Synechococcus elongatus PCC 6301: one gene and its partner. The main gene of each other region encodes a partner of the protein of the gene in region 2 in a complex. Links are inferred from orthologs where the notes say so. Each region holds a gene or a part of one and is shown on either strand. Other genes may lie near its edges.

Region 1 (6,957 bases), 990 kb from region 2 along the record:
GGGCCGTGAACTCGCGGGAGGATGGTACGAAATGCCGTCCAGTTGCAGGGTCAAAGGCTTAAGCGATCGCAACCGTTCCATTCTGCCAGTTGCCTCTTCTGGAACGAGTGAGTTCTGGCAACGTCTTTCTGCTTTCTATCGCTTCTAGCGCCGGCATGAATATTCGCTTGGTCCATCGTTTGATTGCTGCAAGTTGTGCGGTCGTTCTCTGCAGTACCGTCGGTATCCCCGCGGGGCGGGCTGGCGATCCTTTCCGCAGCAGCAATCCCCAGCCGATCAGTGCTTCGACGGCAGCAGCCTTTACCGCTGCCTTTCAACAGGGCAACTATCCCGCTGCCGAACAAGCCCTGCAGCAAGCGCTGCGCCAGGACTCTTCGGATCCTTTGGTGTTTGCCTTGGCGGGCAGCCTAGCGTTTGCCCAGCAAAATCGCCAAGCCTTTGCCGACTATGCTCGCCAAACCAAGAGCAAGGCCCAGGCGATCGCCCCTCAACAACCCCTGCGCAGCCAGCTCTACATTGCAGTGGGCGAGTTGATGATGGCGGCTTCAACCTTGCTGCCCCAACTGACGGGGGATGGAGGGGTGCCGCTGGCGGCTGTTCCCCAAGCCTTACAGTCCCTCCAGACGGTCTACGGCAGCTTGCGGGCGGCCGCTCAGATCAATCCCAATGATCCTGAGTTGAATCTGGTGCAAGGTTTCGTGGATTTGATAGTGGCGACCAATCTGCCCTTGGCCAATCCCAGCGGCGCGATCGCCAAGCTAGAAAAAGCCAGCCCGCGTTACCTTGCCGATCGCGGCATTGCTCTCGGACTGCGGAATCTCAAGCGCTATCCCGAAGCGATTCAGTACGTTGATCGGGCGATCGCGGCGGCTCCCGAGAATCCAGAGCTGCGCTATCTCAAAGCCCAAATCCTCGTGGAACAGAGCAAAGCCACCGGTGATGCCAATTTGCGGCGAGCGGCAGCAGCAGAATTCCAAAAGGCACTGGCAAAATCTTCGCAACTGCCGCAACCCCTGGTTTGGCAACTCTTTTTTGAAGCCTGCAATAACCAGAAGACCTTCGACAATCGCGGCCAAGACTGTGTGTCACTGCGCGATCAAGTGACCCAAGCGCCAGGCCCCTGGGGACCAGCTACTCTGCCGCCCCTCTAGTGCCCCACTCTAAGCTGTAGGTTCCAGTCAGAGCCAGTGATGACTGGCTGTTGGTTCAGTCGTTGAAACCTTGAGGAATTTGGTCTCGCCCATGCAAATTGAATTTCGTGAATTTAACCCCTTTGACTGCTGGATTTGGGTGGAATTTAGTACTGTCCCTGCGCCCTTAGAGCAGCAATATCTAGAGGAATTGTTTGACTCCTGGTTTTTCCTAGGCAAGCTAGGTGGCTTCAATGCTGAAAACCTGCAAGCTCAAGAAGAGGGCTTAGAACTGAGTTATATGAGCTATCAGTCAGCTCAAGAGCGTTCTAGCCTGGCCGCCCTGATGCACAACATGGGAGAAGTCGAGTATCAAGGGCGTTGGGCTCGCTGCTGGTTTGATCTGGGTACCAGTGACGCGATCGCTTTAGACGTATTGCTGAATGCCCTTCAGCGTCTGAGCGAAGAAATGGTTGGGCTAGAGCAAGTCTTTGTCGGTGGTGAAAATGCCGACTGGCCCTCACCCGGACGCCGTAGCTTGGACTTTGCCGCAGACGACTGGAATTAGTTCCAGCGATCGCACATTTCAACTGGCGTGGGAGTGGATGCCTGCTAGATCGGGTTTTTAGTGGCGACCCACCAGTCGTTCACGTAATTTCTTAATGCGATCGCGGTATTGAGCAGCCTCCTCAAATTCCAGATTTTTAGCGGCCTCTTTCATCTGGGCTTCTAGTTGCGTAATCAAGTTGGGAATCTCTTCGAGGGAGAGATCATCGGCTTGACTGACTGCTACTTCTAACTCTTGCTTATTCAGCCGCCGCGAGACTTCAAGGAACGAGAGAATGGCGTTGCTCGATCGCTTGATAATCGGTTGAGGGGTAATGTTGTGACGTTGGTTGTAATCCAATTGAATACGTCGCCGTCGTTCCGTTTCACTGATCGCCTTCTCCATACTTTCGGTCATGCGATCGGCATACAGAATCGCTTGGCCATTGATGTGGCGAGCTGCTCGCCCAATCGTTTGAATGAGGCTGCGTTCCGTCCGCAAAAAGCCTTCCTTGTCGGCATCCAAAATAGCGACTAGGGATACCTCTGGCAGGTCTAAGCCTTCCCGTAGCAAGTTAACCCCAATCAAGACATCAAAATCGCCATTGCGCAAATCCTGCAGGATTTCAATTCGTTCGATCGAGTTGATCTCTGAGTGGAGATAGCGAACTTTAACGCCGCGATCGCTCAAATAATCCGTTAAATCCTCAGCCATTCGCTTGGTCAGCGTCGTAATCAATGCTCGCTCTTGGCGACGGACCCGCTGCTGAATTTCAGCGAGGAGATCATCAACTTGTCCTTCCGTGGGGCGAACGAAAACCTCGGGATCAACCACGCCTGTCGGGCGAATCACTTGCTCAACAATCTGCTCTTCCGATCGCTCTATTTCCCAATCACCAGGCGTTGCTGAGACAAAAATGCACTGACGCACTTTCTCCCAAAATTCCTCCGACTTTAGTGGACGGTTATCTGCAGCGCTTGGCAAGCGGAAGCCGTGATCCACCAAAACCTTTTTGCGAGACTGATCACCGTTATACATGCCCCGCAACTGCGGAACGGTGACGTGGGATTCATCAACAACGAGGAGCCAATCTTTTGGGAAGTAGTCGATCAGACATTCTGGGGGCGATCCGGGCTCGCGGCCAGCGAGATGGCGGGCATAGTTTTCAACGCCGTTGCAGTAGCCCACTTCCTGCAGCATTTCGAGGTCATAGCGGGTGCGTTGCTCGAGCCGCTGAGCCTCCACCAGTTTGCCTTCTGCTTGTAAAGTCAGGAGCTGCTGATTGAGTTCTTCTTTGATTTCTGCGATCGCAATTTCCAGCCGTTCTTCTGGCGTCACAAAGTGACGGGCAGGATAGATATTGAGGCGATCGAGGCTTTGGAGGATTTCGCCGGTGACTGGATCGATATAGCGAATCGCATCAATTTCATCACCAAAAAATTCGACCCGAATAATCCGATCCTCATAGGCTGGGCCGATTTCGAGGACATCGCCTTTCACCCGGAATCGACCGCGACCTGACTCCAGATCATTGCGACTGTATTGAACATCAACGAGTTGTCGCAAAACCTCGCGCATATTGATTTCAGCCCCGACTTCTAGCGGGATTGCTGCTTTTAAATACTCGCTAGGAATACCCAAGCCATAGATGCAGCTAATTGAAGCAACGACAATTACATCACGTCGCTCAAATAAGTTTCGCGTGGCGGAGTGCCGAAGCATATCGATCTCTTCATTGATCGAAGCTGTTTTGGCGATATAAGTGTCGGTCACCGGAATGTAAGCTTCCGGTTGATAGTAGTCGTAATAGCTGATGAAATACTCGACGGCGTTATTCGGGAAAAACTCACGCAGCTCATTGCACAGCTGAGCCGCTAAGGTCTTGTTGTGGGCCAGTACTAAGGCTGGGCGCCCCACCTGCGCAATCACGTTGGCGATCGTAAAAGTCTTGCCCGTTCCAGTCGCGCCCAGCAAGGTTTGATAGGGAGCACCGGCCTGAACTTGTTCGACCAACTGCGCGATCGCAGTCGGTTGGTCTCCCATCGGTTGATAGCGGGCTTGCAGTTGAAAGGGCGTCATGGCGATGCGGCTGCCGGTGTTGCTTGAAGATAGCAATCCTGCTGAATTCAGGGGCGATCGCCCCGGGTAACTGACCCAAACAGTACCGCTAAAATGCAGGCAGCTCTTTGGATAAGGTCATGAGCAGCGACGCAGTGGTCTCCATTCGGAACCTCGACCATTTCTATGGCCATGACTCGCTGCAGAAACAAGTCTTGTTTGATGTCGGCTTTGACCTTAACCCAGGCGAAATTGTCCTGCTGACTGGCCCCTCGGGCTGCGGCAAAACGACCCTCCTTACCCTGATTGGGGGCTTGCGATCGGTGCAGGCCGGCACCCTCAGCGTTCTGGGCCAAGAGTTACACGGTGCTAGTCAGCGCCAGCGCGTTGAAGTGCGCCGCAACATTGGCTATATCTTTCAGGCCCACAATCTTCTCCGCTTCTTGACTGCCAGCCAAAACGTGCAGATGACCTTAGACCTGCAGGCAGATCTCAACTGGGATGAACGCATCGCTCGATCGCATCAAATGCTAGAGGCAGTTGGCCTTGGCGATCATCTCGACTACTATCCCGAAAACTTATCCGGCGGTCAAAAGCAACGGGTTGCGATCGCCCGCGCCTTGGTGGGCCGTCCCAAACTGGTGCTGGCCGATGAACCCACCGCTGCCCTCGATCGTCAGTCGGGGCGGGATGTCGTAGACCTGATGCAGCAGCTTGCGAAAGAGCAGGGCTGCACGATTCTGCTGGTCACCCACGACAATCGCATCCTAGATATTGCCGATCGCATTTTAGAAATGGAAGATGGTCGCCTTGTGAAAGGTGGACTGACCAGCCCTGTGCTCCAGAAAGCCTAAATTTTCTGCGGTTCCCGACAGGCAAGAAGGCACTGGAGGAGGCACAATATCCCATACGACTCCGACTTCGTGAGCCGACTTATTGTTCTAGGAAACTATTGTGTCGATCATCAGCCTCGATACTCGAGTCAAAGTTGGCAATACCGACTATGCGCTTTCGGAGCTGTTCGAATTGGTCGATCAGCAAACCAGCGACTATGGAACCTCCCTCAATGCACTAAAGCAGGCGGTGGTTTCGGGTGATCTGACGATCATCCAACAAGTGCTCCAAAACAGTGCTGCAGCTCTGCGAAGCTTGGCTTCTCTGCAAAACACGTTGGAAAAGGTGCTGACCCTCGACTTGGCAGATCCAGCCCAGCCGGAACACGTCTTTATTGTTGAAGATTCGCGTGGTGCAACCGAGCTCAAGCTCTATAAATCTCACTACACCATTGGTAAGGCTGATTCCTGCGATATCCGCCTCCATTCCATCTATGCCTCACGGCAGCATGCCACGTTGGTGCGCTTCCTGACAGAAAACGGTGAGGTTCGCTATCGCCTGATCGACGGAGATCCAGAGACAAGTCGCCGCAGTGCCAATGGCACCTACGTCAACAATCGCAGCATTACCGAGTGTGACCTTAAGCACTACGACCAAATTTTGTTTGGTGCGGATGTCAAAGCTACCTACTTCTATCTCAGTCCACAGTTCCGTAGCCTGACCGGTCTCCAAGATCCGACGGTGAGTCTGTCGCCGGATAGCACCACTGAATTCGAAGCGTGATCTCGTTCCAAGTGCCCCAGGCGATCCAGCAGGCCAACCTTAGTGCCGTTCGCTTGATCGTCAGCGATCTTGACGGGACTCTGACAGCGAGCGATCGCTTGTCTGCGGCTCTGATCGAAGCCTTCGAACAGCTGGCAGCGGCTGAAATAAGAGTGCTCATCAGCACGGGGCGATCGGTGGGTTGGGGCATGGCCTTGGCCCAATACCTGCCGGTGGCAGGCGTGATGACCGAGAACGGCGGCGCGATTTGCTGGCCGGAACAAGCACCGATTATCCTCAGCCCGATCGCTGCGATCGCCGATCACCGTCAGCAGTTGCAGCAGTGTTTCCAGCAAATCCAGCAGCATTGGCCCCAGCTGCAAGCAGCGGCTGATAATGCCTTTCGGCAAACGGACTGGGCCTTTGATGTGACAGGGCTAACGGAAGCCGACCTGACCCAAATAGCTGCGATTGCCATGGGGCAAGGGTTAGATTTTGTCTATAGCGCCGTTCAGTGTCACTTGCTGCCGCGCGGCCAAAGCAAAGGGCGATCGCTCTGGCAAGTTTGCCAATCAACTTTTCCTGCGTTGCAGCCTGAGCAAATTGTGACCGTGGGCGATAGCCCCAACGACGCCAGCCTCTTTGCCGAGTTTCCTCTGAGTGTCGGTGTGGCCAATCTAGTGCCGTACCTTCATCGTCTGCCCCAGCCCCCACGTTACCTTTGTCAGCAACCGGAAGTGGCAGGTTTCCTGGAACTAGTTGAGGTGCTGCTGCGCGATCGCGCTTAGCTCAGACCGTACGATCGCCGTACTTCTCGCGCCAGGCACGCATCTTACCCGGATTGAACAGTCCTTGGGGATCGACTTGCTCCTTAAAGGTCAACTGCTGAAGATCAATTTGCTTCATGCCGCCGTCTTCGAGGCAGTAGGTATGCGGATCAAATAGGATCGCGCCGGCTGCGGTCAGCTGATCAGTGAGTTGTTGGAGGCGATCGCGCCCTTCAAAGCGCACCAAGGGTAGGGCTGCGACTCGGACTTGACCATGGCTGCGGATCAATTCCAAATGCCAGAGCAGGTTGTTGCCCCAGTCCTGTTGAATGTGCCTGATGAACTGCGCTTCTTCTCCCAAGGGCAGCAACATTTGCAGATAGGTCCAAACTGGATCAACGCTGCGGGCATGGAGGGTGGTGTGATTCCAGCTCTGCTCCATCAAGGTGAACAGCGGTTGATCCTGGGGCGATCGCTGCCAACTGATCCGGCCTCCCAGTTCTGAGGCGATCGCCGTCGCCCCTTCTAAACTCGGCTCTGTCAGGAGTAGCAACACAGCGCTTTCGCCTGTTTGCCAAGAATCCTTGAGCGCTTTACAAAAACTAGGGATCGGGTCGGCGAGAACGCAGACCATCTTCTTGATCAAGCCATCCGCCTCGGCGATCGCTTGGGCAAAATCCAAAGCAGCAGCCCAGCTCGGGAAATCGACCATGCATTCCTGCCAGTCGTAGGCGGGCGCGAGCGGAATCTCCAGCTCGGTGATCAAGCCCGTGCAACCGTAGGCATGGTTGATCGCTTGCACGGCTTCGCCTTGTAGCTCGACAAAGCGCGGTTCTGCTTCCAAGGTCAGCACCTTAGC
Region 2 (8,090 bases):
CAGGGACGGGGGATTGCGCGGTTATCCCCCAACAAGCCACCACAGGGCAAGCCCACACCAGCGATCGCGCCTGCGCCAAAACGCTCCCGACGGCGACTGCACAAGGGCTGTTGTTTGTTTACGCTGGGACGCCGGAGCGAGCCGATCGCGTGCCCTTACCTTTGGTTGAACCGTGGGGGACGGATGCGGACTGGGTTTGCATCGATACCTTTCGGGATTTACCCTACGACGCCCTAACGCTGCTGGAAAACGTGCTCGATCCCAGCCACCTGCCCTTCACTCACCACGGGTCGGTGGGGAATCGCGCCAACGCGGGGCCAATGACTGATCTGAAGATTGTGGAGAGCGATCGCCAAGGCTTTCAGGGTGTTTGGCCTGAGGGGCCACGGCGCGGCAAACTGGGCACCCAATCCACGACCTTTATTGCGCCGAGCTTGATGTGGCACGACCTTGAAGCTGACAGTCTCGGGCGAGCCATGACCGTGGTCTACGCCACGCCGATTCGCGCTGGCGAATGTCGGATTTTTGCGCGCTTCCCCTTTCGCTTTAAGTCCGCCATCCCGCGCTTTTTCCTGCGGATCGCCCCAACTTGGTTTCAGCATCTGGGGCAAAACACCGTGCTGGAAGAAGACCAAATCTTTTTGCATCACCAAGAACGACGGATTCAGCAGCAGGGCGGCAGTGCCACCTACAGCCGTCAGTGTTATTTGCCGACCTCCGCCGATCGCTTTGTGCTGGCGTTGCATCGCTGGGTCGATCGCTATGCCGGTGTTCCTTTCCCCAATGAACCGCTCCCGGCGAGTCGTTCCATTCCCGAGCTGTTAGAGCGCTATCAGAGTCATACGCTGCACTGTCGCAGTTGTGCCGCCGCTTGGCGACGCTCGAAGCAAGGACAAACCGTAGCGATCGCGATCGCGGCTCTTAGTTGGACATTGGCCCCAATCCTTGCAGTGGCTGGTGTTTCAGCGACTACGGTCATCTTGCTTGCAGTTCTAGGCTTGAGTGCTGCTGCGATCGCTTGGGGCTTGAAACAGTTACAACGGCGTTTTGAACAGGGTCCTCGCCAGGTACGCCGTAACCAAAAAGCTTAAAAATCAACCGCTAAATGCCATTGGATCCCGAGTTGTTCGGCTTGCTCCAGAATGGTTTGCGCGACTTGCAAATCCTCTTGGACCCACTGTGCTTGTTCGGGGTCTAGACCAGCAGCAGCGATCGCAGCGAGGAGAACACGAATCGTGGTCAGACCCGCTGAGGCAGGATGCCAAACCGTAGGTTCTGGCTCGATCCCAAAGTCCTCAAACAAGCCATCGTTCTCATCTAAACTGCAGAAGCTCATCAGGTCAGGAACGCCAGCTTGTTGCGCCAGTTCTGCAAGGCGATCGGCATGGCGAGCGAGAGCTTTGCCGTCCATGGCAGTGTCGCCCGTGGGTAGGTCGCGATCGAGAACGATGAAAAGTGCTACACCCATCGTTGTTGCCAGAACTCAAGGATTGCGTTCAGTGTAGAGAACGGTACTGGACTCATTAAAGTCCTAGTGAATGCGCAAGGCGGCTGAGACGATCGCTGGGATTGGATCTTCAGCACCTAGTCGGCAGCGCGATCGCTGTCGCCCGCAAAATCCGTGCCGAGATAGCGCAGATAGCGATGACATTGCTGGGTGGCATAGTCCAAGGCTTCATTGCTGCTCCGCCCCTGCTGCACTTGCCAGTCGTAGGCCCGCTGCATACAGGCAAGCGTGTCTTTTACCAATTGAGTGCTAGGGCGATAACCTTGGCTAGCTTGAAAGGCGGCCGTGTAGTCAGTTGCAAAAGCCTGGGCTTGTTGCACTGTCCAAGGGGTTGAAGCCGACGCGATCGCAGCACTATTCAGCACGCTAAAAGTCGTTGTCAGAGCGATCGCAGCGGCTTGGCTGAGCCAGTAAGTGAGGCGCGAGTCAGAAGTTGCAGAGGCTTTCATCAGGGGGACTTCCGGGCGACTGACCCTACTGTCGGGCGTCGGTACTGCGATCGCCGTGAGCCAGATCAGTCGCCGTTGTGATGTTGATCACGCTCGGTTAATCAGGACTGCTAGAGCCGCTTTGACCGCCTCAGATGAGAGCGGCCTCTCTCAATTGATCAGCAGGTCGAATAGGAGGTGGAATTCGAAAAAGATCCCGATGAGAAATAGAGGCAACCGTTGGAATCGCTGGAAAGACTGGAATCACCAGAGGAGTTGTAAATCGTGCTGCCCCGACCTGTACCGCCATTGCCATTACCGACTACCGTCTGCAGGGCGCGACCACAGTTCGCGATCGCTGTATTCACCGCTGTACTGGGATTGATCCCGCTCACAACCGATTGGGTGTAGTTGGTTTTGACGCAATTCAAGCTCCAGGCCACCAAGCTGTCGCTGGGGGCGTAGCCCATCTGGGCCTGAAAAGAGGCAGTGAAGCTGCGGACAAATTCGTAATCATCTTGTGTAGTCCAAGCCGGATAGGCCTGAGCAGGCAGCGTGAGCCCCGTGAGACCGATCGCGATCGCAGTAACGGGAGCGATCGCAGAACCCAGTTTGTGCAAGGAGAAAATCATGGCCGTTTGGGAAAAGAGAGCAGGTCGCCTCAGCGGCGGTTGTGCTTACTCTCGTTGCTGCATTGCGCGATCGCTGTGACCCTGGTCCGCCACCGTTGTGATTTTGATCACAGGGAGATCGAGGGCGATCGCCCAGCCCTTACGGGCGGTGATTCAGAGCGGAGCGATAACCAGAGACGATAGGCTGAGGAGCAGCCCTGTTTGCGATCGCAATGTCCAGCGACTTTCTAAGCCAGCTCAATACCTCCCAACGTCGAGCCGTCGAACACTACAGCGGGCCGCTGTTGGTGGTTGCTGGTGCTGGTTCTGGCAAAACGCGGGCACTCACCTTTCGGATTGCCCATCTGCTGCGACAGCATCGGGTCGGTCCAGAAAACATTTTGGCGGTGACCTTCACCAATAAAGCGGCGAAGGAAATGAAGGAGCGGCTGGAGCGCTTATTTGCTCAGCAACTGGCGGAGTTGCAGTACGGCCAGCCCTTCACGACACTGCGAGAAATAGAAAAAACTCAACTGCGATCGCGTGTCTATCGCGAAGTTACCAAGGATTTGTGGATTGGCACTTTCCACGCAATTTGTGCACGGATTCTTCGCTTTGATATCGACAAGTATTGCGATCCCAATGGCCGCCGTTGGACAAAGCAGTTCTCCATCTTTGATGAAAATGATGTCCAAGGCTTAATCAAAGAGATTGTTGGCAATCAGCTCAATTTAGATACCAAGAAGTTTGAGCCAAAATCTGTTCGCTACACAATCAGCTCGGCTAAGAACAATGGTTGGTCACCCGATGAATTTGAGCGCCAGCAGCCGAACTATCGGGGCCGCGTGATCGGTGAGGTCTATCGGCGTTATTTAGATCAACTAGCGGCAAATAATGCTCTTGATTTCGATGACTTGTTGCTGATTCCAGTGCAACTCTTCCGGCAAAACGAACAGGTTTTGGCCTATTGGCATCAGCGCTTTCGCCATGTTTTGGTTGATGAGTATCAGGATACAAACCGCACTCAGTACGATTTGATTCGGCTGCTGACAACGAATGGTGCTGAAACGCGAGATTTTGATCCGTGGAATCATCGCTCAGTCTTTGTCGTAGGCGATGCTGATCAGTCAATCTATTCTTTCCGAGCCGCAGACTTCACCATTCTGATGGGCTTTCAGGATGATTTTGGCGATCGTCTGCCGGATGATGACACTCGCACGATGGTCAAGCTGGAAGAAAATTATCGTTCGACTGAAAACATTCTTCAGGCTGCCAATGAGCTAATTCGTAACAACACTGAGCGCATCGATAAGGTTTTGCGCCCCACCCGAGGTAGTGGCGAAGCGATCGCCTGCTATCGGGCTGACGATGAAATGGCCGAAGCGGAGTATGTTGTTCAACAAATTCGCCAGCTTGAGCAACAGCATCCTGAGTTGAATTGGGGCGATTTTGCAATTCTCTACCGCACTAACGCTCAACCGCGAGCCTTTGAAGATTCTCTCGTTCGCTGGAATGTTCCCTACACCGTCATTGGTGGCTTGCGGTTCTATGATCGCCGCGAAGTCAAAGATATCTTGGCCTATCTGCGGGCGATCGCCAATCCCTTCGATGCGGTTAGCTTACTACGGGTGGTGAACGTTCCTAAACGCGGCGTGGGCAAAACCACGATTGGCCGATTGGTTGATGCTGCGCAAGAGCTAAATGTACCCCTTTGGGAAATCCTGAGTGATTCCGAAACGGTGCAAAACCTGGCGGGGCGATCGGCGAAAGGCATCCTAGAGTTTGCTAATTTAGTTCAGCATTTTCAAGATCAAGCAGATGAATTACGCCCCTCCGAATTGATTCGCCAGCTCTTAGAAGCATCTGGTTATATTGCTGAATTACAACGCAGCGGCACTGGTGAAGACGAGGACCGTCGTCGGAACTTGGAAGAGTTGGTGAATGCAGCTGTTCAACATGAGGAGGAGAATGATGACCCTAGCCTGATTGGCTTTTTGGGAACAGCTTCACTAGCCTCAGATGCAGATAACAAAGAAGCGAACCAGCAAGTCTCATTAATGACTTTGCATGCTTCAAAAGGCCTTGAGTTTCCGGTTGTTTTTCTAGTTGGACTAGAACAGGGCCTCTTCCCCAGTTTCCGATCGCTCGACGATCCGCGCGCCGTTGAAGAAGAACGACGCCTCTGCTACGTCGGCATCACACGCGCCCAAGAGCGACTGTTCTTGACCCATGCCAGTGCTCGTCGTCTGTGGGGTGGAGGTCGAGAGCCCGCCATTTCCTCCAATTTCCTGAGTGAACTACCGGCAGAACTGATCGTGGGTCACTCACCACAGACCCGTCGTCAGACCCAAGCAAACTTCAAGCCACCGGTTACCCATGAGCGCCGCGCCAGCCTGCGCGATCGCGTGGCCGCGAATGCAGCCAAAGTGCAACAAGTTCAGCAACCGGCCCGCCATTGGCAAGTCGGCGATCGCCTTCAGCATCGTCAGTTTGGCGTTGGACGCATCACCCGAATTTTCGGTGCGGGCGATCGCCAATCGATTGTGGTCCAGTTCAGCGGCGCGACAGGTCAGCGCATCCTCGATCCACGCCTAGCACCGATTGAACCCCTCGGTTGAGGCCAAAGCGATCACTCTCCCATCCAGGAATGGGTCAATATCCTGCTGTCTAAGACAACGGGCGATCGCCGGACCGGTGATCGCAACAGTCGATTTAGCCTGGGCTCTGGACCGCGATCGCCGCTGCCCAATCTGGGCCTAGGGAAATCAGGCGATCGGGAAGAATACGCACCAGTACAGACCCGAGGGGCGACCGCGCCTCAATTCTGATCTGCTGACGGGACTGCAACTGCAGCGCCTCTTGCACAGCTGGGGGCAACTCCAGTACCGCTAAGTCGCAGTAGAGCGGGGCGATTGCTAGGCGAATGCCCGCCTCACAATTCAGCACCGGAGCATTGCCCCCGAAGTGAGAGATTTTGGGTAACACCGTCATGCTTACCTGCTGAACTTGAGAATAACTAACAGCTGTTGTTGACATCGAACACTGTTTATCTTAGGTTGGCGCTGCTTTAGTTGCAATTAACTTTCAACTGGTGCCAACAGTGACCGTTTCCTCGCTATCGGCAGTCCGAGTGGCCGCGCTCCGCAGTGCTTTGGAGCAGGCAGGGTATCGCCTCACCCCCCAGCGCTACTGGATTGCAGAGATTTTTGAGGGACTGGCTCAGGGTGAGCATCTCAGCGCGATTGATCTGCAGCGTCACCTCAGCGATCGCCAAACCCCCTTATCCAAATCCACCATCTATCGCAGTCTCGAGAGCCTCTGCCATGCCGCTTGGCTGCGCTGCATCACCTTAGACCGTAAGCAACGTTGCTACGAGTTGAATCGTGAGGGTACTCACTACCACCTCACCTGCCTGCATTGCCAAGCGGTGATTGAGTTTCTCGACGATCGCGTCATCCACCTGAGCGAGGGCATCGCCGATCGCTACGGCTTTCAACTACTGAACTGCCAGCTCTTGATCATGGGCATTTGCGCTGCTTGTCGCTACTAGTAAGCCGCTTATTGAGAATAAGTTGCACCACTATAAAAACGTGCTAAAGTCTTGCATAAGTCAAAAGTTAGGATTCATTCTCAATTGTCAAGGAATTTGTTCCGTCCTGTCCTGTCGAGAACAATGACCCACACAAAAAAAGGCAGCTGGCTGAAGCTCGCTGCCCCTCTGGGGATGAATCATTCAGTGACTTGCAGGTTAGGCAAGCTTGAGGCTGTCGGGAGCCAAGAAGTGAGCAATGTGATAAGCCCGTTCTTCGGTCTTCAGCAAAATTCCTTCCAACAGATAGCGAGTTGCGCGATCGCCCAGACTTTCAACTTGGGCAGTCAAGCGCCGCAGCAAGGACAAGATGGCCTGCTCAGCCGCCAGATCGTGTTCGAGCATCGTCCGACAGTTAAAGACACCGTCTTCTTCAATCGCGAAACAGGTCAGCTCAGCCAACTTGAGCGGGTGGGCAACCGGAACACCCCCCAAGCCATTCAAGCGCTCACCCAAGTCGTGGACATGATCCTTCACCGAACCATAGCTATCTTCAAAAAACTCATGGAGCGAGTAGAATTCAGCCCCTTGAACCGTGAAGTGGTGCTTTTGGTACTGCAAATAGAGAACTTGAAAGCTGGCCAAGGCCCGGTTCAGACCTTCACAAATCTGACTCGTAACCGATGTTTCCAAGCCCAAGACATTGGGCTCAATTTGGCTAAAGGATTGGACCAAACCTGTATTCGTCATGGCAGCTTCGCTCGCATTTCAACAACTGTTGTTGCCATTCTAGACAAGGCTGAGAAGGCCTTTCCTGAGCCGAGTGGAACCCATTCTCAACTATTTTCCCGATTTCGGTTCCCCCCTCAACTTTTAATCGTGCGGCAGACCTGAATCGCATCGCCAATCGACAGGACTCCATCACCTGCTAATTGCTGAATATTTTCAATTTCTCGATTCACAAATTTTGATTGGGACAAGACTGTGGACTCTCGGCACTCTTCGCACTGGATTCAGCTCGACCTCGACAGCACCAGCCGCTGGGATTGTTACCACCGCTGTTGTGAACTAGCGCTGGATTGCTACTGCACCCCCTGCCAGCCACTGCGGATCTATGTCGAAACGCCGCTCCAAGCGCTGCAGGTTTGGAGCATTTGCCAGTGGATTCAACGCGATCGCCCCAGTTTGTCTGGCTTTTTGGAGAGCTGCTGGCAGCTACCGGTCTACCACGAGCAACAACGATGAAACTGCCGTTCTACCTAGAGGGGTATTTTCTAGGGCTGCAAGATCCCGATACCCCCGACAACATTCGCTTTATTCACGTTCAGAGTGACGGAGGCAACCGCTACACCCTCAAGTTGGCTAAGCCACTGCGACACTTACCCTGGCAACAGTTGACAGTGGGGCAACCTCTGCGGATTGAAGGTCAGCAGTCCTTTCAAGGTCTAGATCTGCCCCCCAAGCTCAAAGCAGAGCGGGTTTTATTCGATCCTGCTGGCTTACCAGCCTTCATTGCCTCTGAGGAACCCCCCAAGCCCCAACCAGCTGTTTTAGAAGTCTGTACGAGGGGAACCTGTCGCCGACGCGGCGCGCTGGAATTGTGCGATCGCCTGCAGGCTGAAGCAAAAACCTGTGCAGTTGAGGTGCGAACGAGAGGTTGTCTCGGCCGCTGTAAGCAAGGCATCAATGTCCGGCGCAGCTCCGACAACCAGATTCTGTCACAGCTTTCACCGCAGGCTGCCGCCGAGCTGCTTTCGCCCTGGCGAACCCCAGCGGTTGTCTCAGGCACTGCCGTGGGCTAAACGGCTCCGATTTTTTGGCTGGACTCATTGCTCTCACTCCAGCCCCAACCTTTTTGATCTGCATTTCAATCTGCTGTTTGGCAAAGGATTTGAATCATGATTGCCAGTCACGTAACCCCCAAAGCAACTGTTCTAGTGGGAGGGAAAGTGGTTCCTCTGCGATCGCCGACAACGGCTGAAATTCATCTTTGGGGTCGCAATGAGCCCCTGCCA

What was found.
Region 1: the proteins of pcrA (region 2) and uvrB are in contact, whole or in part, in a crystal structure (PDB 7EGT), measured with the Thermus thermophilus proteins. The link is inferred for Synechococcus elongatus PCC 6301 from one-to-one orthologs. Residues at the interface, in WP_096412145.1 of Thermus thermophilus: His654, Arg656, Phe657, Gln666, Asp668, Glu669, Lys680, Arg681, Leu682, Ser683, Lys685, Tyr686, Ala687; in WP_096411307.1 of Thermus thermophilus: Glu23, Leu25, Arg26, Asp27, Gly28, Glu29, Arg30, Phe31, Arg55, Glu326, Asp327, Phe328, Glu379, Ser382, Gln383, His398, Gly400, Arg401.

What each region holds. Positions count from the first base shown.
Region 1 is NC_006576.1:1,072,024-1,078,980, reverse strand. The notes cover bases 1,257-4,224. They hold uvrB (excinuclease ABC subunit UvrB), read right to left. Parts: upstream 3,757-4,224; coding sequence 1,756-3,756; downstream 1,257-1,755. Other genes in these bases: SYC_RS05090 (DevA family ABC transporter ATP-binding protein), read left to right, coding at 3,876-4,224; SYC_RS05100 (DUF3531 family protein), read left to right, coding at 1,257-1,698. In the rest of the region: SYC_RS05110 (ABC transporter ATP-binding protein), read right to left, coding at 1-81; SYC_RS05105 (Sll0314/Alr1548 family TPR repeat-containing protein), read left to right, coding at 156-1,151; more of SYC_RS05100, read left to right, coding at 1,243-1,256; more of SYC_RS05090, read left to right, coding at 4,225-4,589; SYC_RS05085 (FHA domain-containing protein), read left to right, coding at 4,690-5,352; SYC_RS05080 (HAD family hydrolase), read left to right, coding at 5,349-6,119; SYC_RS05075 (FAD-binding oxidoreductase), read right to left, coding at 6,121-6,957. UniProt on the Escherichia coli protein: The UvrABC repair system catalyzes the recognition and processing of DNA lesions. A damage recognition complex composed of 2 UvrA and 2 UvrB subunits scans DNA for abnormalities.
Region 2 is NC_006576.1:2,063,039-2,071,128, reverse strand. What follows is about bases 2,382-5,471. They hold pcrA (DNA helicase PcrA), read left to right. Parts: upstream 2,382-2,779; coding sequence 2,780-5,164; downstream 5,165-5,471. Other genes in these bases: SYC_RS10240 (hypothetical protein), read right to left, coding at 5,259-5,471; SYC_RS10250 (hypothetical protein), read right to left, coding at 2,382-2,567. Also shown: SYC_RS10265 (Rieske 2Fe-2S domain-containing protein), read left to right, coding at 1-1,091; SYC_RS10260 (hypothetical protein), read right to left, coding at 1,088-1,468; SYC_RS10255 (hypothetical protein), read right to left, coding at 1,585-1,956; more of SYC_RS10250, read right to left, coding at 2,115-2,381; more of SYC_RS10240, read right to left, coding at 5,472-5,537; SYC_RS10235 (Fur family transcriptional regulator), read left to right, coding at 5,647-6,096; SYC_RS10230 (Dps family protein), read right to left, coding at 6,295-6,825; SYC_RS10225 (Asr1405/Asl0597 family protein), read left to right, coding at 7,060-7,320; SYC_RS10220 ((2Fe-2S) ferredoxin domain-containing protein), read left to right, coding at 7,317-7,877; SYC_RS10215 (Crp/Fnr family transcriptional regulator), read left to right, coding at 7,974-8,090. UniProt on the Escherichia coli protein: A helicase with DNA-dependent ATPase activity. Unwinds DNA duplexes with 3'-5' polarity. Translocates on single-stranded DNA with 3'-5' polarity. Initiates unwinding more efficiently from a nicked substrate than double-stranded DNA.